DNA from 4 places in the Nonomuraea sp. NPDC052129 genome. Region 1 is predicted to be linked to each of the others. Evidence: riboswitches for the same ligand, from Rfam matches in the RefSeq annotation. Region 1 holds a riboswitch; each other region holds the start of a gene.
What was found. Region 1 has a riboswitch for cobalamin ahead of AB0L53_RS24390 (ribonucleoside-diphosphate reductase subunit alpha). Riboswitches for the same ligand answer to the same signal wherever they lie in the genome.

Region 1 (5,902 bases):
AGATCGCGGGCGAAGGCCAACTCGGCGGCGACGGCCTCCTCGATCATGCGGGTGACCTGCTCCCCCAGCTTGTCGTCGAACAGCTCGGGCTCCTCGGCCCGCACGGTGTCGACGACGCTGAAGGCGAACTCCATGTGCATGGACTCGTCACGGAACACCCAGTTGGTGCCGGTGGCCAGCCCGCCGAGCAGGCCCCGAGACCGGAACCAGTATACGTAGGCGAACGCTCCGTAGAAGAACAGCCCTTCGATGCAGGCGGCGAAGCAGATCAGGTTGAGCAGGAACTGCCGCCGCTCGTCCGCGCTCTCCAGCTGCCGTAGGCCGTTGATCGAGTCGATCCACCGGAAGCAGAACTCCGCCTTGTCCCTGATGGACGGAATGTGCTCGACGGCGGCGAACGCCTTGACCCGTTCCTCCAGGTCAGGCAGGTACGTGTCGAGCAGCGTCAGGTAGAACTGCACGTGCACGGCCTCCTCGAACAGCTGCCTGCTGAGGTACAGCCGCGCTTCGGGGGCGTTGACGTGCTGATAGAGGTTGAGCACGAGGTTGTTGGCCACGATGGAGTCGCCGGTGGCGAAGAAGGCGACCAGCCGGTTGATCAGGTGGCGCTCCTGCGGCGTCATTCTGGCCAGGTCGGCGAGGTCGGAGTGCAGGTCCACCTCCTCGACGGTCCAGGTGTTGCGGATCGCGGCGCGATAGCGCTCGTAGAAGTCCGGGTAGCGCATGGGGCGCAGGGTCAGGTCCATGCCGGGGTCGAGCAGCATTGGGGGTCTCCGTTCGAGGGGGCTACTTTCGGGTGGACTACTACTGGCAGGCTTCGCAGGTTTCCGGGTTCTCCAAGGAGCAGGCGACGGCGTCGAGCGCGATCGTCGTCTGCGCGATCGTCGTCTGGGCGATCCGGGTGGCCGGGCGCGAGCGCAGGTAGTAGGTGGTCTTCAGGCCCTGCTTCCAGGCATAGGCGTACATCGACGACAGCTTGCCGATCGTCGGGCTGGCCATGAACAGGTTGAGCGACTGCGACTGGTCGATGTACGGCTGACGGGCCGCGGCCAGGTCGATGAGCGCCTTCTGCGGCAGCTCCCAGGCCGTCCGGTACAAGGTCTTGAGGTCATCGGGGATGCCCGCGATGTCCTGGACCGAGCCGTCCGCCCGCTTGAGGTCGTCGCGCATCCGCTGCGTCCACAGCCCGCGGGCCTGCAGGTCGGCCACCAGGTAGCGGTTGACCTGGAGGAACTCCCCCGACAGTGTCTCGCGCTTGAACACGTTGGACACCTGCGGCTCGATGCACTCGTAGCACCCGGCGATGGAGGCGATGGTCGCGGTCGGGGCGATGGCGACCATCAGCGAGTTGCGCAGCCCGGTCTCGGCGATCTTCGCGCGCAGCTCGTCCCAGCGTGGCGACACGGCGGCGGCGTAGTGGTCGGGGTGCAGGACGCCGCCCGCCGCCCTGGTCTCCTCGTACGACGGATGCCGGCCGCGCTCGACGGCCAGGTCGGCGGAGGTGTCGTAGGCCGCCAGGGCGATCTCCTCGGCGACGCGCGTCGACAGGCCCAGCGCCTCGGGCGAGTCGAACGGCAGCCGGAGCGCGAAGAAGACGTCGGCCAGGCCCATCACGCCGAGCCCGATCGGCCGCCAGCGCTTGTTGGCCGCCTCGGCCTCAGTGGTCGGGTAGAAGCCCAGGTCGATGGTCCGGTCCAGGAAACGTACCGCCGTACGGACGGTCGTGCGCAGCCGGGCCCAGTCGACGCCCTCGCCGGTCAGGTGGGCGGCGAGGTTGATCGAGCCGAGGTTGCACACCGCCGTCTCGCCGTCGCTGGTGACCTCGAGGATCTCGGTGCACAGGTTGGACAGGTGGATGACGTTCTCGGGCCGGGCCGTCTGGTTGGAGGTGCGGTTGGCGGCGTCCTTGAACGTCATCCAGCCGTTGCCGGTCTGGGCGAGGGTGCGCATCATCCGGCCGTAGAGGGTCCGGGCGGGCAGTTGCCGGGTGTAGCGGCCGTCGGCCTCGTAGGCGCGGTAGGCGCGGGTGAACGCCTCGCCGTACAGGTCGGTGAGGTCGGGGACCTCCTTGGGGTCGAACAGCGACCAGACCTCGTCGGCCTCCACCCGCCGCATGAACTCGTCCGGCACCCAGTTGGCCAGGTTGAGGTTGTGCGTACGCCGGGCGTCCTCGCCCGTGTTGTCGCGCAGCTCCAGGAACTCCTCGACGTCGGCGTGCCAGGTCTCCAGGTAGACACAGGCCGCGCCCTTGCGGCGCCCGCCCTGGTTGACGGCGGCGACGGAGGAGTCGAGCGTACGCAGCCAGGGCACGATGCCGTTGGAGTGCCCGTTGGTGCCCTTGATGAGGGATCCGCGCGAGCGCACCCGGGTCCACGCGATGCCGATGCCCCCGGCGTACTTCGACAGCCTGGCCACCTGCCCATAGCGGTCGTAGATCGACTCCAGCTCGTCGCGCGGCGAGTCGAGCAGGAAGCACGACGACAGCTGCGGCCGGCGCGAACCGGAGTTGAACAGTGTCGGCGAGCTTGGCAGGTACGACAGCGTGGACATGAGGCCGTACAGCTCGGCGGCCTCGGCGACCGTCTCCGACAACCCGCAGGCCACGCGGAGCAGGAAGTGCTGCGGCCGTTCGAGCACGGTCCGCGACTGCGGGTGCCGCAGCAGGTAGCGGTCGTAGACCGTACGCAACCCGAAATACTCGAAGCGGTCGTCCGCGTCGCCGGAGACGAGCGCGTCGAGCTCGGCGGCGTGCGCGCCGACGAAGGCGGCGAGCGAGTCCTGGATCAGCCCGGCGGCGTGGGTGGCGGCGATGGACTCGGAGAAGGTCCGCACGCCGTGCCCGGCCGCCTCGTCGGCGATCTCCTCGGCCAGGAGCCGGGCGGCGATCCGGGAATTGGCCGGATCGGTGATCACCCGGGCGGCGGCCTCCTCGATCGCCAGCCGCCGATCGACGGTTTTGGCGGTGGCCGACTGCCGATCGACCGTCGCCGGCTGCCGGCCGACGGTGGCCGGCTGGTGATCGGCCTCAATGATCTGCGTCACGTGCTCTCTCCTCGCGAGCTCATCCCCGTGAGGGCGCGTGAGAGCACGGCGGCCCTGGACTCCCCGGCCGCCGACGCCCCCGGCCCTCCCTCGAGGCCATGGACACTTCGATGGGCGGAGCCGGCTGGCTCCCCCAACGTCACCGGCAGGTCTTCGGGCTCGCGGGCATGGTCGATAGTTCCTACTGGCCGTCGCTTCCCGGAAATGTCCAGTGCTCGTGACGGCGGTCGTTCCCGCTCACCGCTGCGGGGCAGCCCCGGAATCGCACCGGGTTCCCTTTTGCTCCGCCCCGAGGGGCGAACCAGCGACGAGCAGAATCCTACATCTAGTGGCCCTGGGCGCAACTACCCCAGCATGTTGTGTCAGCGGTGTCGAGCATGCCTAGATCGCGGAGCACGGCCCTGGTCCTGCCGATCTCCGAGGCCAGCCACTGTTCGAAGTCGTCGCCGCTGAGCGGGATCGAGGTCCATCCCTCCGCCCGGCAGGCCGCCCGCCAGGAGGCGGACTCCGTGATCTCGTCACAGAGCCGGATGGCGACGGCCTTGCCGTCCTCGGACATCCCCTCGGGCCCCACGGCCGCGCACCAGTCGGCGAAGTCGACCCGCACGCCGCACTCCAGCAGGCTCGGCGCCTCGACGCCGTCCACCCGGCGCGCGCTGGAGACGGCCAGCACCCTGACCTGGCCCTTGCCGATGGCGCGGCGCCAGTCCGCGAGCGTGCCGGTCGCCGCGGCGGCCTTGCCACCGAGGAGCGCGGCCGTGGCCTCCTCGCTGCCGGGAAAGCCGGTGTAGTCGACCTGCCGGGTGTCGGCGCCGAGGCCCTTGGCGATCAGCCCGAACAGCAGGTGGTCGGGCTCGCCCTGCGGTCCGCCCGTCAGCGGCGTGCGGTCGGGGTGGGCGACCAGCTGCGCGCCGAACTGGTCGAAGGTGGCGAACTTGGAGTGAGCGGGCACCACCACCACCTCGATCTGGCCGGTGAGCCGGGCCAGCGGCGTGGCGGTGTCGAGCAGCGACAGCCCGTTGTTGAGCTCGGTCGCGGCCAGCGCGGGCAGCCCGGTGACGGTGATCCGGGTGACGGGCGGCGTGCCGGAAATCGGGAAACCGGCGTCGCGGGCGGTTTTGACGAGCGCCTTGGCGACGCGGGCCCAGCGTCCGGCGCCGGGGACGATCGCGAACCGGCCCGAGAGGCCGGCCGCGTTGACGGCACGTCCGCCGAGGCTCCCCTCCGTGCCACATCCTGTCGCGCAGGCCGCCACCGCCAGGCCGAGCGCGAAGAACCCCCGTCGGCGCATGGCGTCCTCCCCTCGCACCCCATAACTACCCCAGGTCACTGACACTTAACGCACTGTTACACATCTGGGTTGTCATTATCAGGGATCACGAAAAGTCGGGAAGAACTATGAAGTTTTCTCGCCCACACCGACGAGCAGGTACGACGGCAGCGAGGGCTCGCTGACCAGCCTGGGCCGGTCAGGACGCCAGTCAGGGGCGTGCACCAGGCCCGGCTCGACCAGCTCGAAGTCCCCGAAGAACGCCCGAATCTCCCTCGGCGTCCGGTCGGTGCCGGCCCCGGCCGAGGTGGGCCGGTGGAGCGGCGTGGCGCCCTCCTCGAACCGTCCCCGCGAGGTCGCGTGGGTGAGCACCAGGTAACTGCCGGGCGCCACCGCCTCGCGCAGCCTGGTCACCATCTTGCCCGGGTCGCGGGCGTCCGGGATGAAGTGCAGGATCGAGACCAGCAGCACGCCCACCGGCTCGTTCATGTCCAGGAAGCGGGACGCCTGCGCCAGCACCTCGTCGGGGTCGAGCAGATCGGCCTGGACGAAGACGGCCCGGCCCGCCTCCTCCAGCAGCGCCCTGGCGTGGGTGGCGACGACCGGGTCGCGATCGACGTAGACGACTTTCGCCTCCGGCGCCACCTCGTGCACGTTGCCCTGGGTCGGCAACCCGCTGCCCAGATCGAGGAACTGGCGGACGCCCGCGTCCGCCAGGTGGCGGACCGCGCGCTGGAGGAAGGCCCGGTTGGCACGCGCCAGCAGGACGGCTTGCGGGATCAGCGCCGCAAGCCGGTCGATCGCCTCGCGGTCGACGGCGTAGTTGTCTGTGCCGCCGAGCATGTAATCGTACATTCGTGCGAGATTTGGCGTTTGGCCATGAAACTCGGGCACAGTTTCGATCTTAAGTCCTGCCGGTCCACTTATCACGGGCTATGTGCCTATTGTGGCCGCCGGGTCGTAGCAGTTACTCGACTGTGACGCTCTTAGCCAAATTGCGTGGCTTATCCACATCGCGCTCGAGCGCCACGGCGGCGTGGTAGGCCAGCAGCTGCAGCGGGATCGTGAGCAGGATCGGGTCCAGCTCGATCTCGTTCTTCGGCACCACGATGACGTCGTCGGCCAGCTTGGCATCGGGTTCGCGGTGGCCCACCATGAGCACCTTGCCGCCGCGGGCGCGGATCTCGCCGAGCGTGGTGAGGTTCTTGTCGAGCAGTTCGTCATCGGGGACAATCGCCACCGTCGGCATCTCGGGGCCGATGAGGGCGAGCGGCCCGTGCTTGAGCTCGCTGGCCGGATAGGCCTCGGCGTGGACGTACGAGATCTCCTTGAGCTTCTGCGCGCCTTCGCGGGCCACCGGATAACCACGGACCCGGCCGACGAACATCATGCTCGGATAGTTCGCGTACTTCTTCGCCAGCTCGGCGATCTTGTCGCCCTGCGCCAGGATCTCCTCGATCTGGCCGGGCAGCCTGCGCAGGCCCTCGCAGACGCGGCGGCCGTCGGCGGGCGAGAGGTCGTGCACCCGGCCGAAGTGCAGCGCGAGCAGCGCGAACGCCAGCGACGTCGAGGTGAACGCCTTGGTCGAGG
Region 2 (5,902 bases), on a different contig from region 1:
GGTGCCCCAGACGGACAGCCCCACCGAGCGCGGCCAGTCGCCGGTGTCGGCGCGGTAGCGCTCCAGCAGTGATTCGGCCATCGCCTGGCCGGTCTCCCAGGCCAGGCGGCTGGGCACCGCGCGGGGATCGACGGAGTAGAAGTTGCGGCCGGTCGGCAGCACGTTGATCAGGCCGCGCAGCGGCGAGCCGCTCGGCCCGGCGGGCACGTAGCCGCCGTTCAGGGCGTGCAGGACGTGGTCGAGCTCGTCGGTCGTCCGGGCCAGACGCGGGACCACTTCGGTGGCGGCGAACGCGAGCACCCGCGTGACGAGCTCGCGCCGATCGGCGGGCAGCGCGTGGGCGACCTCCTCCGCGACCTTCTCCGCGATCTCCTGCGCCACCTCCTCGGCCGCCTCCGGCGCCCAGCCTCGCTCCTCCATCGCCTCGACCAGGGCGCGAGCGGTCGCCTCGGCCCGGTCCATCTCAGCCAACCCCGCCGTGCCGTCCTCGGCCAGGCCGAGCGCCTCACGTAAGCCGGGCAGGGTCTCGCGGCCCGACCACATCTGCCTGGCGCGCAGCATGGCCAGCACCAGGTCCACCCTGACCTGCCCGGTCGGCGCCTGGCCGAGCACGTGGAGGCCGTCGCGGATCTGCGCGTCCTTCACCTCGCAGAGCCAGCCGTCCACGTGCAGGATGAAGTCGTCGAACTCGGTGTCGTGCGGCCGATCGGCCAGCCCGAGGTCGTGGTCGAGACGGGCGGCCTGGATCAGTGTCCAGATCTGGGCGCGGATCGCGGGCAGTTTGGCCGGGTCCATGGCGGCGATGGTGGCGTGCTCGTCCAGGAGCTGTTCCAGCCGGGCGATGTCGCCGTACGTCTCCGCCCGCGCCATCGGCGGCACCATGTGGTCCACCAGCACCGCGTGCGCCCGCCGCTTGGCCTGGGTGCCCTCGCCCGGGTCGTTCACCAGGAACGGGTAGATCAGCGGCAGGTCGCCGATGGCCGCGTCGGTCCCGCACGAGGCGGACATGCCCGCCGACTTGCCCGGCAGCCATTCCAGGTTGCCGTGCTTGCCCACGTGCACCATCGCGTGCGCGCCGAACTCGGCCGACAGCCAGCGGTAGGCGGCCAGGTAGTGGTGGCTGGGCGGCAGGTCGGGGTCGTGGTAGATGGCGATCGGGTTGTCGCCGAAGCCGCGCGGCGGCTGGACCATGACCACCACGTTCCCGGCGCGCAGCGCCGCCAGGACGATGTCGCCGTCATGGACGAACAGCTCGCCGGGCGGGGCTCCCCAGTGCCGCTCGATCCCGGTGCGCAGGCCGTCGGGGAGCGTGCGGTACCAGCGTTCGTAGGAGGCGGCGGAGATGCGTACCGGATTGCCCGCCAGGTGCTCCTCGGTCAGCCAGTCCTGGTCCTGGCCGCCCGCGGCGATGAGCGCGTGGATGAGCGCGTCGCCGTCCTGCTCGGCCACGCCGGGGAAGCCCTCGCCCAGGTCGTAGCCCGCTTCGGCGAGCCGGGCCAGCAGCCGTACGGTGCTGGCGGGGGTGTCCAGGCCGACGGCGTTGCCGACGCGCGAGTGCTTGGTCGGGTACGCCGACAGCATCACCACCAGCCGCCGACCGCCGGGTGGGGTGTGGCGCAGCAGCCCGTGGCGTACGGCGATGCCCGCCACCCGCGCGGCCCGCTCGGGGTCGGCGACGTAGACGGTCAGCCCGTCCGGATCGATCTCCTTGAAGGAGAACGGCACGGTGATGATCCGCCCGTCGAACTCGGGGATGGCCACCTGCGAGGCGGCGTCCAGCGGCGACAGGCCGTCGTCGTTGTCCTCCCACGCCTGCCTGGAGGTGGTCAGGCACAAGCCCTGCAGGATCGGCACGTCGAGCGCGGCCAGCGCGCCCACGTCCCACGCCTCGTCGTCCCCGCCCGCGCCCGCTGTCGCGGGACGCGAGCCGCCCGCCGCCAGCACGGTCACCACCAGCGCGTCGGCGGCCCGCAGGGTGTCCAGCAGCTCGGGTTCAGCGGTGCGCAACGAGGAGCAGAACACCGGCAGCGCCCGCCCGCCCGCGTCCTCGACGGCGGCGCAGAGCGTCTCGACGAAGGCCGTGTTGCCCGCCATGTGGTGCGCCCGGTAGTAGAGCACCCCGATCACGGGCCCCTCGTGTGACCGTGCCTCGCGCTCCAGCCGCCCCCAGGACGGGGTGGGCTCCGGCGGCGCGAACCCGCGCCCGGTCAGCAGGACGGTGTCGGACAGGAAGGCGTGCAGCTCGGTCAGGTTGGCGGGCCCGCCGTGCGCCAGGTACGCGTGCGCGTCGGCGCAGACGCCGCCGCGCACCGTGGACAGCTCCATCAGCTCCGCGTCCGGCGCCTGCTCGCCGCCCAGCACCACGACCGGACGGGGCCCGGCCAGCAGCGCGTCGAGCCCCTCCTGCCAGGCGCGGCGACCGCCGAGCAGCCGTACGACGACCAGGTCGGCTCCCTCCAGCAGGCCAGGCAGATCTTCGGGGGCGAGCCGGGCGGGGTTGCCCAGGCGGTAGGCGGCGCCACAGGCACGCGCGCTCAGCAGGTCGGTGTCGGAGGTGGAGAGCAGCAGGACGGTACGGCTGTCGCCAGGCACGGCGCGATCCTCCCTCGGGGTCCTCGCCCCGGTCGTGGGTGTCGCGACGGCAGGAGTCTCCTGGCTCCCGGATCAGCGCTCACCCCGGCCTTCCCACCCGTTGCCGGGCAGTGGCCTGCGGTGGGGTTCGCTCCCCGGTCACAGTGGCGGGACCGCGCCGGATTCGCACCGGCTTCCTCCCTTTGCCATCGCCTACCCAGGAGCCTACGGCAGGAGCAACCTCCACCAGAAGTGGCGTTACCATCCTCATCGTGTCCATAGCCGACTTTTCCGGACGGGTCCGGCCCGACGCCTGTCCGGGAGCGCTCCAGGTGCACGACGCCGCCGACGGCCCGCTGGCCCGGGTCCGCCTGCCCGGCGGCGCGATCTCCGGCGGGCAGCTCCGCGAGCTGGCGGCCTGCGCGGCGGAGCTGGGCTCCGGGGTGGTCGAGCTCACGTCGCGGGCGAACGTACAGGTGCGCGGCCTGCGCGCGCCGGCCGCCTTCGCCGAACGGATCGCCGCCACCGGGCTGCTGCCCTCGGCCGCGCACGAACGGGTACGCAACATCGTCGCCTCGCCGCTCGGCGGCCGTGGTCCCTCGGGTTTGGTGGACACGCAACCCCTGGTAGAGGCCCTGGACCTGGCTCTATGTGCACGTGCCCGGCTGGCCGGGCTGCCAGGACGCTTCCTGTTCGCGCTGGACGACGGCACGGGTGACATGCGGCAGCTGGCCGCTGATGTCACTCTCGTGCCGTCGGCCGCGGGCGGTGACGCCTGCGCGACACTGCCCCACAGCGCGGTGGCGGGCGGTGACGCCTCGGCGACACTGCTGCTGGCGGGCGTGGACACCGGGCTTGTCGTGCCCCGTGACGCGGCGGTCGGGCAGATGATCGCCGCCGCCGAAGCGTTCCTCGACGAGCGGGAGCGCGGGCTTTCCGATCGTGACCGGGGCGCGTGGCGGATCGCGGAGTTAGCGGACGGTCCTGCCCGGATCGCCACCGACCTCGGCGTGGCCGACGTGCCTGCCCAGGTCGCGGCCCACCTGGGCTCGGCGGACAGTCCCGCCCACGCGGGCGTGGCGGATGACCGAGCGACGACCGCACCGGATGACTCCCCTGCCTGCTCGGCCCACCGCCCCGGACCTGTCGATCAGCGGGACGGCCGCGTGGCGCTGGAGGCCGTGGTGCCGCTCGGTCGGCTGTCCGCCGCTCAGGTACGCGCTGTCGCCGACACCGCCGACGACGGTGGGGCGGTTCCGGTGCGGCTGACGCCGTGGCGGACGGTCGTCCTGCTGGACCTGTCCCCCGCCGCGGCCGAGCGGGCAGTGCGGCAGCTGTCCGCGGCAGGGCTGGTGACCGATCCGGTCTCTCCCTGGGTCGGTGTGAGCGCCTGCACCGGACGTCCCGGCTGCGCCAAATCACTCGCGGACGTGCAGGAGGACGTACGGCGGTGGGTGGCGACCCTGGACGCGCCCGCTGCGACGCCGGTGCACTGGGCCGGTTGCGAGCGGCGCTGCGGGCTGCCCCGCGGCCGGGTGGTCCAGATGGTGGCCACCGCCGACGGATACGAGGAACGGCTGCCGTAATAGCGGCTGGCTTCGACCGATACGAGGAAAGGCAGCAGTGACCGACTACCTGCGCGACGGGGCCGAGATCTACCGGCGTTCGTTCGCGACCATCCGTGCCGAAGCCGATCTCACCGGGATGCCCCCGGATGTGGCCCAGGTGGCGGTGCGGATGATCCACGCGTGTGGCATGACCGACCTCGTCGCCGACCTGGACTGGTCGCCTTCGGTGGTCGTCCGGGCCCGCGAGGCGCTGCGGCGCGGCGCGCCCGTGCTGTGCGACGCGCAGATGGTCGCCTCCGGCGTCACCAGGCGCAGGCTGCCCACCGACAACGACGTGGTGTGCACTCTGGGCGAGCCAGGCGTGCCGGAGCTGGCCGAACGCCTCGGCACCACACGCAGCGCCGCCGCCCTGGAGCTGTGGCGCGACCGGCTGGACGGCGCCGTGGTGGCGATCGGCAACGCCCCGACCGCCCTGTTCCGGCTGCTCGAACTGGTCGCCGAGGGGGCCGGCAGGCCGGCGGCGGTGCTCGGCGTGCCGGTCGGCTTCATCGGCGCGGCCGAGTCCAAGCGAGCCCTGGCCGACAGCGACCTGGAATACCTGGTGGTGCACGGACGCCGCGGCGGCAGTGCGATGACGGCGGCGGCGGTCAACGCCATCGCGAACGAGACGGAGTGACGGCGATGACGGGACGGCTGTACGGGGTCGGACTGGGCCCGGGAGACCCGGAGCTGGTCACGGTCAAGACGGCCCGGCTGATCGGCGAGGCGGACGTGATCGCCTACCACGCCGCCAGGCATGGCCGCAGCATCGCCCGCTCGATCGCCCTGCCTTACCTGCGGGAGGGGCAGATCGAGGAGCTGCTGCTGTACCCGCTGACCACGGAGACCACCGACCACCCCGGCGGCTACCAGGGCGCGCTGGACGACTTCTACGCCGACTGCGCCGAACGGCTGGCCGCCCACCTGGACGCGGGCCGGACCGTGGTCGTGCTGAGCGAGGGCGACCCGCTGTTCTACGGCTCCTACATGCACATGCACAAGCGGCTGGCCCACCGCTATCCGACCGAGGTGGTGCCGGGCGTGACCTCGGTCAGCGCCGCCTCCGCCGTCCTGGGGCGGCCGCTGGTGGAGCGGGACGAAGTGCTGACCGTACTGCCCGGCACGCTGCCCGCCGAAGTGCTGGCCGAGCGGCTGCGCGGCACCGACTCGGCGGCGGTGCTGAAGCTGGGCAGGACGTTCGAGAAGGTCCGCGACGCCCTGGCCGAGGCCGGGCGGCTGGACGACGCCTGGTACGTCGAGCGCGCCACCATGGGCGCCGAACGCGTCGCGCCGCTCAAGGACGTGGACGCCGACGGCGTTCCGTACTTCTCGCTGGCCCTGCTCGCCAGCCCGGCCGAGCGCACCTTCGTCCCCGAGCCCTCGTCGACCGAGGGGCGCGGCGAGGTGACCGTCGTCGGCCTCGGCCCGGCCGGGCGGCCGTGGCTCACGCCGGAGGCGCAGGATGCCCTCGCCGCGGCCACCGACCTGGTCGGCTACGGCCCGTACGTGGACCGGGTGGCGCCCAACCCGCGCCAGCGCCGCCACCGTACCGACAACCGGGTGGAGGCCGAACGCGCCAGGCACGCGCTGGAGCTGGCCGCGGCGGGCGCGCGGGTGGCCGTGGTGTCTTCCGGCGATCCCGGGGTGTTCGCCATGGCGAGCGCGGTGCTGGAGGAGGCGGCGGCCGGGTTCCCCGACGTGCCGGTGCGGATCGTGCCCGGTCT
Region 3 (5,902 bases), on a different contig from region 1:
TCATGTGCACTCCGAGTACAGCGGTGAGTTCGACACCAAGACCAACCCGCCGACCTTCCACAAGGGCGCCGACGCTGTCTACCCGATCGTCACCAACGCGATCATGGCCAAGTATTTCGGGTTGACCTGGGCGATGTGCACCGACCACGGCGGCCCGACGCATTCCAAGGTGAACCTGGAGCAGGCTTACCCCGACCTGCTGCGCTCGCGCGTGCTCGTACCCGAGGTCCTGCAGTTCTGGGGCATGGAGTTCGACGCGCCGGCGCTGGACCACCACACATTGATGATCCCGCACCACGCCGACGAGGCGCAGCAGCTGTTCGAGCTGGAGAGTCGCTTCGCCAAGCACGACGCCTTCCCGGCCGACGCCGGCCGCGACACCGAGGCCAAGATGGTGGAGTTCCTCAAGGCCGCCCGCGACATGCGGCAGAAGCCGCTGGTGATCGCACACCACGCGGCGCGGTCGGCGACCGGGCTCGGCGTGTGGGGGCAGGACACTCCGCGCGAGTTCCGCAACGGCAACAACACCGCCCCCGACGTGTACGTGGGATTCGAGGGCGCCCCTGGCCACCAGGCCGGCCCGCTGAACGGCGGCGCCCGCGGCGGGTACGGCAACCACCCCACCTACGGCGGCTTCGACCAGATGACCGCGCGGGTCGGCGGCCTGTGGGACTCCCTGCTGGGCGAGGGCCGGCACTGGTGGATCACGGCCACCTCCGACTCGCACGTGCACTGGACCCGCGGCGGTTCGGACTTCTGGCCGGGCGAGTACAGCAAGACGTACGTGATGGCCCGCCAGGACTACGGCGACATCATGGACGCCCTGCGCAACGGCCGCATCTTCGTCGCCACCGGGGACCTGATCACCGCTCTCGACGTCACCGCCGGCAACCAGGGCCGCCAGGCCACCGTGGGCGAGACGCTGGTGGTCAACCGGCGCAACCGCACCGACGTCGAGGTCGAGATCCGGTTCCGGCCGCTGGAGGGCAAGAACGGCAACGGCGACCGCCCGGAAGTGCGGCGCGTCGACCTCATCACCGGACAGGTGAGCGGCGTGAGCGCCAACCTGGACGCCGACACCAACCCCACCACCAAGGTCGTGGCGCGCTTCGGCCCGGGCGACTGGCGCCGGCAGGGCCGGGACTATGTCATCCGGCACACGCTGCGCGACGTGCAGACCGACAGCTACCTGCGAGTACGCGGCACCAGCACCGACGAGATGGAGCCGGCGGCCGACGGCAAGGAGAGCCCGTGGCAGGACCTGTGGTTCTACTCCAACCCCGTTTTCATCCGCGTCCGCTGACCCGCTAGCCCCGCCAGCCCGCTGATCTGGGGCGGTCCCGAGTACCACGCGGGGCCGCCCTCTCTTCGCACCAAGCGTGGCGCCGGGGGTCTTTCAACTGGGGGTCTTTTCAACGGTACGGGGCCGGGTTACGTTCGCGTTCGGCGAGACTCGGGGATCGTCTGCCTTCCCGTTCCTGTCCCACAGGGGGAATCCGAATGCGCAGAGTCATCACCATCCTGGTCACCGCGCTCTCCTTGACCATCGCCATCGCCATGGCCGTGCCCGCCAACGCCGGCGGCCTGGACGACGTCTTCGCCAAGCTGCTGGTCAAGCAGGTCAAGGGGACGAACGTCGCCAAGCACCTGCAGGCCCTGCAGGACATCGCCACCGCCCACGGCGGCATCCGCGCGACCGGCACCGGCGGCTACGACGCCTCCCGCGACTACGTGGCGGACAAGCTGCGCAAGGCCGGTTACAAGGTCACGCTGCAACCGATCAACTACGTCAAGAGCTGGGCCGAGAACAGCCCGCCGACGCTGGCGCTCACCGCGCCGAGCGCGAAGACGTACGTACCGAACGAGGACTTCTTCACCTTCCAGCCCTCCCCCTCGGGCGAGGTTACCGCGCAGGTCCAGGGCGTGGACCTCACGCTGCCACCCACCCCGACGCCGACCTCGACCAGCGGCTGCGAAGCGGCGGACTTCGCCGGGTTCGTGGCCGGCCGTATCGCGCTCGTCCAGCGCGGCACCTGCCCGTTCGTCACGAAGGTGCAGAACGCGGCTGCGGCGGGCGCGACCGGGCTCATCATTTTCAACGAGGGCCAGCCGGGTCGTACCGACGCGTTCCCGCTGGACATCGGCGAGTGGCGGGGCGGGATCCCCATGGTGTTCGCCGACTTCGCCGTGGGCAACGAACTCGCGAGCACGCCGGGCGCGACCGTACACCTCAAGGTCGACGCCAACCTCGTGCTCGGCAGCACGGACAACGTGATCGCCGAGACCCGCTTCGGCGACCCGCGCGACGTCGTCATGGTGGGCGCGCACCTCGACAGCGTGACGGCGGGGCCCGGCATCAACGACAACGGCTCGGGCAGCGCGGCGATCCTGGAGGTCGCCGAGGAGATGGCGCTCTACCCGGTCAAGAACAAGGTCCGCTTCGCCTTCTGGGCCGCCGAGGAGATCGGGCTGCTCGGTTCCGATCAGTACGTCGGGTCGTTGTCGCAGGCGCAGCGGGACCGCGTCCGGGTGTATCTGAACTTCGACATGGTGGCCACGCCGAACTACGCCTACAAGCTGTACGACGGGGACAACTCCGACAACGTCGGCTCCCCCGCCGGTCCGCCCGGTTCGGCCGAGATCGAGAAGCAGCTGGCGGCGTTCTACGGCTCCCGTGGCCTGCCCACGGTGGGCACGGACTTCGACGGGCGCTCGGACTACGGGCCGTTCATCGCGGTCGGGATCCCGGCCGGCGGCATCTTCACCGGCGCCGAGGGGATCAAGACGGCCGCGGAGGCGGCGCTGTTCGGCGGGACGGCCGGGGTCGCCTACGACGCCTGCTACCACCAGGCGTGCGACACCATCGCCAACATCAACGCCACGGCGCTGGACGTGGACGCGGACGCCATCGCCGACTCCGTCGCCCGATACGCCTTCAACCTCCGCTCCATCCCGCCGCGAGTGGCACCCGCCATCAGCCGTGCGCGCTTCACACCACCAACGTCTGACTTCCTCGATGTGTTGACGCGAACAGGTTGACGTGAACAGGTTGACGGAAACAGGTTGACGGAAACAGGAGGAAGGGATACGTTCCGGTAGATTTCACGGTTGTCCAAGGGAAATCCGGTGAGATGCCGGTGCGGACGCGCCACTGTATCCGGGACGTAGATCCCGGGAGCCAGGTCGCTTGGGCCTCCGTGACCTCATTTGTTGGGACGCGTCATCCCTGAGGAGGCACTGATGAGTGGTCTGTCCGCTCCTACCGTCATTCCGTTCCCCCGTCTGCGGCTGTGGTTGCTGGCCGTACCGGTACTGCTGCTGGTCGCCTACCTGGTGCTGATGGACAACGGCGCCATCTCGCAGACGGGGGCGTACCTGCACGAACTCATGCACGACGGGCGTCACCTGCTCGGCGTGCCCTGCCACTAGACCCCAGCATGGTACGCACCCTGCTGGTCAGGGGCCTGCTTCTGGGCCTGCTGGCCGGATTGATCGCGGGCGGCTTCGCCTTCGCCTTCGGGGAACCGCAGGTGGACAGTGCGATCGCACTGGAACAGGCGCACGCCGCGCAGGAACCTGGCCATGACCACGGCGAGGAGGAGCTGGTCAGCAGGCCGGGCCAGAAGGCCGGGCTCTTCCTCGCCACCGGCCTGTACGGGCTGGCCGTGGGAGGGGTCTTCGCCCTGGTGTACGCGGGTCTGCGGGGCCGGGTCGGTCCACGGTCGGAGGGCGGGCTGGCGCTCGCCGCCGCCGGGTCGGCGTTCGGGGCGGTGATCCTCGTACCGTTCGTGAAATATCCGGCTAATCCGCCGGCTGTCGGAGACCCGGAAACGATCAACAGCCGGACCGCCCTCTATGTCGTGATGATCCTTGTCGGCCTGGCCGCGATCGCGATCGCGGTGGCGACCGCGCGCCGGGTGACCGCCGGGCCATGGGCGCGGTGGGTCGCGGCCGGGGTCGCGTACCTGGTCCCGGTGGTCGCCGCGTGGCTGCTGCTGCCGACCGTGGACGAGGTGCCCGAGGGCTTTCCTGCCACGTTGCTGTGGCAGTTCAGGCTCGTGTCGTTAGGGACGCAGCTCGTTTTCTGGACGGCCTTCGGTGTGCTGTTCGGGTGGGTGAGCGACAGGGCGGCGCGGCGGGCGGCCGTACCCGCGACCGCCGTCTCGCCGGGCTGAGCCGGCGTGCTGTTCGTCCGGCACGCCAGCACGCCGGGAATGCGGACCGCCTGCTTTCCCGGGGCCGATGAGGACGCCGACGCGGCGAGCCTGGCCAGAGCACACGGCCTGGCCTCAGCGGTGGCTCGCTCAGCGGTGGCCAGCTCAGTGGTGGCCGGCTCTGTGGTGGCCGGGGGCGGCTCGGCGTGGGTCGCTCCCAGTGTCGCGGCGCGGCAGACCGCCGCCGCGCTCGGCCGGGAAGCGTGCGTGGTCACCGCGCTCGCGGAGGCCGATCACGGCCGGTGGCGCGGCCTGCCGTACGGACGGGTCGCGCGGGAGGAGCCGGACGCGCTGGCGAGCTGGCTGGCGGATCCGGACGCGGCGCCGCACGGCGGGGAGAGCCTGACCGTGCTGGCGGCGCGGGTCGCCGACTGGCTCGACTCGGTACGCGGGGAGCCCGAGGCGGTCGCCGTCTGCGACGCGGGCGCCATCCGGGCGGCCCTCGGCCATGCGCTGGGGCTGGACCCGCTCCGCGCCGCCCGGTTCGATCTCGCGCCGCTGTCCATCACCGAACTGACCGTCACGCGAGGCGGCTGGCGGGTCGCCCACGTCAACCGGAAGATCCTTTCTTGAACGTACGGAAGGTCCTGTCTTGATCGTCTCGTATCCGTTCAGCGCCGTCGTCGGGCTCGACGACCTGAAGCTGGCGCTGGTGCTCAACGCCGTCTCGCCACGGGTGGGCGGTGTGCTGGTACGGGGTGAGAAGGGCACCGCCAAGTCCACCATCGTGCGCGCGCTGGCCGCCCAGCTGCCCCCGGTGAACGTGGTGCCCGGCTGCCGGTTCGCCTGCGATCCGGCCACGCCCGACGCCGAGTGCCCGGACGGCCCGCACGAGCCGGACGCCCAAGGGCTTCACCGTCCGGCCGCGTTGGTGGAGCTACCGGTCGGCGCGTCGGAGGACCGCCTGGCCGGCTCACTCGACGTGGAGCGGGCGCTGACGGAGGGGGTGAAGGCGTTCGAGCCGGGCCTGCTGGCGGCCGCGCACCGCGGCGTCCTGTACGTGGACGAGGTGAACCTGCTGCACGACCACCTGGTCGACCTGCTGCTGGACGCGGCGGCCCTGGGGACCTGCTACGTGGAACGGGAGTCGGTCTCGGTCCGGCATCCGGCCCGGTTCCTGCTGGTCGGGACCATGAACCCGGAGGAGGGTGAGCTGCGGCCGCAGTTGCTGGACAGGTTCGGGCTGACGGTGGAGGTGAAGGCGTCCAGGGATCCGGTGGAGCGCGCCGAGGTGGTACGACGCCGGCTGGCCTTCGACGCGGACGCCGAGAAGTTCGCGGCCAGGTGGGCGGCCGAGGAATCGGCGCTGGCGACCAGGATCGCCCAGGCCCGCGGCCGGGTGTCCGGCGTGCGACTGCCCGACGCGCGCCTGCGGCAGATCGCGACGGTGTGCGCGGCGTTCGAGGTCGACGGATTGCGGGCCGACCTGGTCACGGCGAACGCCGCCATCGCCCATGCCGCCTGGCATGGGCGCGAGAGGGTGACGACCGAGGATGTACGGGCGGCGGCCCGCCTGTCGCTGCCGCATCGGCGGCGGCGCGACCCCTTCGACGCGCCGGGACTGGACGAGTCGCTGCTCGACGAGCTGCTGGAGAGCACGGCGGAGGATGATGATCCGGACAATCCGGAGGGTCCCGGTGGCGGGGGTCCTGACGCCTCCGGGCCTTCTGACGCCTCCGGACCTGCTG
Region 4 (5,902 bases), on a different contig from region 1:
CCGACTTCGTGTCCGAGATCGGGCACGAGCCGTCGATCAAGCTGACCGCCCGGTTCATCGGGGTGCCCGAGTCGGACGAGGGGTTCGTACAGGCGCATGTGAAGGACTGGTTCCAGCTCTTCCTGTCGCCGCAGCCGCCAGACCGCCAGCTCGAACTGGCCGACAGTTTCCTGACCTATCTGGATTACGTGGATCGGCTGGTCGCGAGCCGCGCCAAGGAGCCACGCGACGACTTCACCTCGCTCATGACCTCGCTGATCGGCTCCGAGCTCAGCCATCGCGAGGTGGTGGAGCTGATCTCCACGATCCTGCTCGGCGGCAACGACACCGTGCCGAACCAGCTCGCCAACAGCGTCCTGCGGCTGCTGCGCGAGGACGCCTGGCCGGTCGCGCCGCCGCTGATCCAGAACGCGGTCGAGGAGTGCATGCGCATCGACGGCGCCTCCCTCGGGTCGTTCCGGTACGCCACCACCGATATTTCACTCCACGACGTGATAATTCCGGAGAAGTCGTTGGTGCTCCTCTCCACCGACTCCGCCGCCCACGACGAGACCGTCTTCCCCGACCCGGACCGGTTCGTCATCGACCGGGCCAACGCCGACGCCCACATGGTCTTCGGTTACGGCATCCACTTCTGCGTGGGCGCCGCGCTCGGCCGGCTGCAGCTCCGGACGGCGCTTGACGTGCTCGGCCGCCGCCTGCCCTCGCTCAGACTCGCCGACGAGCCCATCGTCTACCGCAAGTCCATCGTGGGCCGGGGACTGACGGCCCTGCGGGTGACGTGGTGAGTGCCGTGCTGGGCCCGGTTTGGCGGGCGGGTGGCGTGGTGAGCGTGGCGTCGGGCCTTTTTGACGGGAAGGTGACGTGGTGAGTGCCGCGCCGGGTCGGTTCGATGGGCGGGTGGCCCTGGTGACGGGCGCGGGGTCGGGCATCGGTGCGGCGTGCGCGTCGCGCCTGGCCGCCGAGGGCGCCTGCGTGGGCGTCCTGGACGTGCGCGCGGCGGGCGCCAAGTCGGTCGCCACCGCCATCCGCGCCAGGGGCGGCACGGCCGCAGCGCTCGTCTGTGACGTGTCGGACGAGAAGCAGGTGGCCGAGGCGATCGGCGACCTGGTCACCTCGTTCGGCCGCCTGGACGTCGTCCACTCCAATGCGGCCGCGCTCGACCCCGGTACCTACGGCCGTGATCGCGACCTTGAGGACCTCGATGTCGCCGTCTGGGACCGCACGATGGCGGTGAACCTGCGTGGCTGCCTGCTCATGGTCAAGCACGCGGCCCCTGTGATGGCCGACGGCGGCGCGTTCGTCGTCACTTCGTCGGTCTCTGGCCTGCTGGGCGACGTCGCGCACGTCGCGTACGGCACCTCGAAGGCGGCGCTGACCGGTTTCGTGCGCTACGTGGCCACCAAGTACGGCTCGCGCGGCATCCGCTGCAACGCCGTCGCGCCCGCGCTGGTCCTGACCGATGCGGCCGCGCAGGCCCTCGGCCGGGAGCGGCTGGCCGACAAGGCGGCCGAACGGCTGCTGCCCTGGGCCTGCACCCCGGACGACGTGGCCGACCTCGTCGCCTTCCTCGCCTCGGGTGAGTCGCGATGCATCACGGGACAGACCATCGTCATTGACTCCGGCACGGTGGCCCACCGCCCTGAACACGCCCTGCGCCAATGGCGCGACGCGGCGGGGTGACCATCGGGATTCCCCGGCGTGGTTCGTCACACGACTGTCTCGATCCCTGTGACGGTCTGTCGTGGCTGGGGTCCTTGGGAGAAATACCCCCTCCGGGGACGAGGAAGAATTGGAGGGCGCCGGGGTGCGGAGGAAGTCGGTCTGTCGTGGCAGGAGCCCCCTGGAGGGGACACCCTGCGGGGGAGTGGAAGACCGGATACCCGCAGAACATTCCTAGGAACCGCATTAGGGTTATGGCGGATCAAGGGGGATGAATGGAACCGGTGTCGGTCGGGTTGGTCGGGGCGGGGCCGTGGGCGGAGCGCGCGCATGCGCCCATGCTGGTCAACAGCCCGCATCTCCGGTTCGCCGGCGTGTGGGCCCGGCGCCCGGAGGCTGCCGCTCGGCTGGGGGCGCCGGTGTTCGAGCGGGTCGAGGAGTTGTTCGAGGCGTGCGAGGCCGTGGCGTTCTGCGTGCCGCCGGGCGTACAGGCCGAATTGGGGGTGCGCGCGGCGAAGGCCGGGAAGGCGCTGTTGCTGGAGAAGCCGCTCGCCGACTCGCTGGAGAACGCGCGGCGGCTCGCCGACGCCGTGCGTGAGGCCGGTGTGCCCTCCCAGATGGTGCTCAGCATGCGTTATATGAAGCAGGTCAGGGAGTTCCTGGCGCGCTGCGCGGAAATCGAGGCATTCGGCGGTCACGCCGCGAACATCTCCAATGTCCTGCTGGGCGGCCACCTCTTCGGCACCCCGTGGCGGCTCGAGCGCGGGGCGCTCCTGGACGTCGGGCCGCACGTGGTCGACCTGCTCGACGCCGCGCTCGGCCGGGTGACCGGCGTGCGCGCGCACGGCAACCCGCTCGGCTGGACCGGACTGCTGCTCGATCACGAGGGCGGCGCGGCCAGCGAGGCGTCGCTGTGCATGGCCGCCGCCGGCGACCTGCCGCCCGCCAGCGTCGCGGTGTACGGCAGGACGGGCAGCGTGACGCTGCTGCCCAGTGATGACGACGATCCGTTCGAGACCATCGCCGAGGAGTTCGCGCGGACCGTACGCCAGGGCGGTGGCCACCCGCTGGACGCGGCCCACGGGCTCAGGTTGCAAGAGATCATCGCTGAGGCGGAAGCCCAATTGGGCACCCCTTGACTTAACGCCCATCTGGCGCATTGATAGCGTCTGTCCGACGCGCAGAGTTGCAGCGAAGTCCGGTGCGAGTCCGGCGCTGTCCCGCAACTGTCATAGCCAGGTCGCCTGCCTCCGCGCTGACGTCATCAACCCTCGTGGAAAAGGGTGATCCGTCGCTCTCAAGCGGGTCTCTCGGTTCCGACAGTGTGAAAGGACTTCTCGTGAGGCCCGTACGCACGGCCTTCGCGGGCGCGCTGCTGGGAACGCTTGTTCTGGCCGGATGTGGTCAGACCAGCACTACCACCACCCCGTCACCCGCGAGCCCCACCGGCTCCACCGGTACGACCGGCTCGACCAGCTCCGCCGCCTTCCCCGTGACGGTCGAGGCGGGCAACGGCAAGGTCAGCATCGCCAAAAAGCCGGAGCGAATCGTCTCGCTCTCCGCCAGCCACACCGAGACGCTCTTCGCCATCGGCGCGGGCCCCCAGGTCATCGCGGTGGACGACCAGTCCAACTACCCGGCCGGTGTCCCCAAGACCGACCTGTCCGGCTTCAAGCCGAACGTCGAGGCCATCGTCTCCCAGAAGCCCGACCTGGTGATCGTCTCCAACGACATCGACGGCATCGTCGCCAAGCTGGGCAAGGTGAACGTACCGGTCCTCCTGGAGCCCGCCGCCACCAAGCTCGACGAGGCGTACGACGAGATCACCGACCTCGGCGCCGCCACCGGAAACACCGAAAAGGCCGGACAAGTCGTGACAGGCATGAAGACATCCCTCGACAAGCTCTCGGCGAGCGCCCCCAAGGACAAGAAGCTCACCTACTACCACGAAATCGACCAGACCCCCTACGCGGCGACGTCCAGCACGTTCATCGGGCAGATCTACGCCATGTTCGGCCTCACCAACATCGCCGACAAGGCGCCGGACCCGGCGGGCGGCTACCCCAAGCTGTCGGCGGAGTTCGTCGCCCAGGCCGACCCGGACCTGATCTTCCTGGCGGATGTGAAGTGCTGCCAGCAGAGCAAGGACACGCTGGCCAAGCGCCCCGGCTGGAAGGGACTGTCGGCCGTCAAGGGCGACCAGGTGATCCAGCTCGACGACGACATCGCCTCGCGCTGGGGCCCGCGGGTCGTCGACCTGGCGCAGACCATCAGTGACGCCGTCGGCAAGGCGGCCACCCGCCAGTGAGGTCCAGACCGATGTGGACGGCGGGCGCGCTGGCCGTGCTCGCCGTCTCCATGGTCGCCGGGCTGCTCGGCGGGGCCGCCGACATCTCGCCGTGGCAGGTGGTGCTCCAGGTGCTCGACTGGCTGCCGTACGTACACGTGGACTCGGGGCTGGCACCCGTGGAGCAGGGGCTGCTGTTCGAGCTGCGGCTGCCCAGGGTGCTGGTGGCGGCCGTGGTCGGCGGGCTGCTGGCCATCGCGGGGGCCGGCTACCAGGGGGTGTTCCGCAATCCGCTGGCCGACCCCTACCTGCTGGGCGCCGCGGCCGGAGCCGGGCTGACCACCACTGTGGTCATCGTGCTCGTGCCGACCCCAGCGGTCGGCATCCCGGTGGCCGCCTTCGCGGGTGCGGTCGGCGGGGTGTTTCTCGCGTACGTGCTCGGCAACACCGCCGGGCGCTCGGGCGGCACCGCCACGCTGGTGCTCGCGGGGGTGGCCGTCACCTCGTTCCTGACCGCGATCCAGACGTTCATTCAGCAGTTCAAGGTCGAGCAGTTGCAGCGCATCTACTCCTGGATCCTGGGCGACGTGGGCGGCGGGTGGGACCAGTTCTGGCTGGTCCTGCCGTACGCCGCCGTCTCGGCCGTACTGCTGCTCGCGCATGGGCGGATGCTGGACGTGCTCTCGGTGGGGGACGAGGAAGCCACCAGCCTCGGCGTCCGCGCCGGGCGGGTACGGCTGGCGGTACTGCTCGCCGCCTCCCTGGCCACCGCTGCGGCAGTGGCGGTGAGCGGGCTCATCGGGTTCGTCGGCATCGTCATTCCGCATGTGGTCAGGCGGCTGGCGGGCGGCTCCTACCGGATCGTGCTGCCGCTGTCGCTGATCGGCGGCGCCGCCTTCCTCGTGCTCGCCGACCTGGTCGCGCGCACCGTCATCGCCCCCGCCGAACTGCCCATCGGGGTGGTCACCATGTTCGTCGGCGCGCCGTTCTTCGTGGCGGTCCTGCGCATGACCCGGCAGACCGCCACATGACCGCCGCTACGGGGCCGGCAGACCGCCATGTGACCGCCGCCACGGCCGGGCAGGCCGACACGGCCCGGCCGGCCCGGATGATCGAGACGAGCGCCCTGTCCGTACGGCTCGGCGAGCGCGAGGTGCTCACCGACGTCGACCTCTCGGTACGGCGCGGCGAATGGCTGGCGATCATCGGCCCGAACGGCGCCGGAAAGTCCACCCTGCTCAAAGCCGTCATGGGCGTCGTCGCCCACCGGGGCGACGTCACCGTCGGCGGCCGGGCCGCGAACACGCTCAGGCCCAGGGACCGGGCCAGGCTGGTCGCCTACGCCCCCCAGACGCCCTCGCTGCCCCCCGACATCACCGTGTACGACTACGCCCTGCTCGGCCGCACCCCGTACATTCCTTACCTCGGCAGCGAGAGCCGCCACGACAAGGAGGTCACCAGGTCGGTGCTCGAACGTCTCGACCTCACCGAGTTCGCCGCGCGCCGGCTGGGGGAGCTGTCCGGCGGCGAACGTCAGCGGGTGGTCCTGGCCAGGGCACTGGCCCAGGAGGCGCCCGCGCTCCTGCTCGACGAGCCCACGACCGCGCTCGACCTCGGGCACCAGCAGCAGGTACTGGAGCTGGTCGACCGGCTCAGGCTCGCCGACGAGCTGACCGTGGTGACGACGCTGCACGACCTGACCCTCGCCGGGCAGTACGCCGACCGGCTCCTCCTGCTCGCCGGCGGCCGGGCCGTCGCCGCCGGGCAGCCGGGACAGGTGCTCACGGAGGCGCTGGTCGGCACCCACTTCGACGCCCGGGTGGAGATCGCGCCGGGTCCCGGAGGCCGGCCCGTCGTGCACCTGGTCAGGGGTGGCTCGTGAAAGTGGCGCCGGCCTATCGGGTCGAGGGCGTCGTCCTGAAGGGGGTCTCGTGGAGCTGACGTATCGGGTCG

Region 2: linked by a shared signal. The riboswitch ahead of cobN (cobaltochelatase subunit CobN) and the one ahead of AB0L53_RS24390 (ribonucleoside-diphosphate reductase subunit alpha) in region 1 are both predicted to bind cobalamin.
Region 3: linked by a shared signal. The riboswitch ahead of AB0L53_RS55455 (CbtB-domain containing protein) and the one ahead of AB0L53_RS24390 (ribonucleoside-diphosphate reductase subunit alpha) in region 1 are both predicted to bind cobalamin.
Region 4: linked by a shared signal. The riboswitch ahead of AB0L53_RS28590 (ABC transporter substrate-binding protein) and the one ahead of AB0L53_RS24390 (ribonucleoside-diphosphate reductase subunit alpha) in region 1 are both predicted to bind cobalamin.

Annotation. Positions count from the first base shown of each region.
Region 1 is NZ_JBFAVX010000011.1:40,026-45,927, forward strand. It holds gene AB0L53_RS24385 (ribonucleotide-diphosphate reductase subunit beta) at 1-764, opposite strand, end outside; gene AB0L53_RS24390 (ribonucleoside-diphosphate reductase subunit alpha) at 805-3,042, opposite strand; cobalamin riboswitch at 3,169-3,363, opposite strand; gene AB0L53_RS24395 (tripartite tricarboxylate transporter substrate-binding protein) at 3,368-4,333, opposite strand; gene AB0L53_RS24400 (SAM-dependent methyltransferase) at 4,439-5,242, opposite strand; gene glmS (glutamine--fructose-6-phosphate transaminase (isomerizing)) at 5,280-5,902, opposite strand, start outside.
Region 2 is NZ_JBFAVX010000051.1:29,299-35,200, forward strand. It holds gene cobN (cobaltochelatase subunit CobN) at 1-2,592, opposite strand, end outside; cobalamin riboswitch at 2,627-2,815, opposite strand; gene cobG (precorrin-3B synthase) at 2,844-4,157, shown strand; gene AB0L53_RS55495 (precorrin-8X methylmutase) at 4,195-4,815, shown strand; gene AB0L53_RS55500 (precorrin-2 C(20)-methyltransferase) at 4,821-5,902, shown strand, end outside.
Region 3 is NZ_JBFAVX010000051.1:19,384-25,285, forward strand. It holds gene AB0L53_RS55445 (phosphoesterase) at 1-1,303, shown strand, start outside; gene AB0L53_RS55450 (M28 family peptidase) at 1,501-3,039, shown strand; cobalamin riboswitch at 3,077-3,206, shown strand; gene AB0L53_RS55455 (CbtB-domain containing protein) at 3,241-3,429, shown strand; gene AB0L53_RS55460 (CbtA family protein) at 3,438-4,175, shown strand; gene AB0L53_RS55465 (histidine phosphatase family protein) at 4,182-4,787, shown strand; gene AB0L53_RS55470 (VWA domain-containing protein) at 4,807-5,902, shown strand, end outside.
Region 4 is NZ_JBFAVX010000014.1:42,510-48,411, reverse strand. It holds gene AB0L53_RS28605 (cytochrome P450) at 1-788, shown strand, start outside; gene AB0L53_RS28600 (SDR family oxidoreductase) at 868-1,683, shown strand; gene AB0L53_RS28595 (Gfo/Idh/MocA family oxidoreductase) at 1,938-2,801, shown strand; cobalamin riboswitch at 2,809-2,929, shown strand; gene AB0L53_RS28590 (ABC transporter substrate-binding protein) at 3,002-3,970, shown strand; gene AB0L53_RS28585 (iron ABC transporter permease) at 3,982-4,980, shown strand; gene AB0L53_RS28580 (ABC transporter ATP-binding protein) at 4,977-5,831, shown strand; gene AB0L53_RS28575 (adenosylcobinamide amidohydrolase) at 5,881-5,902, shown strand, end outside.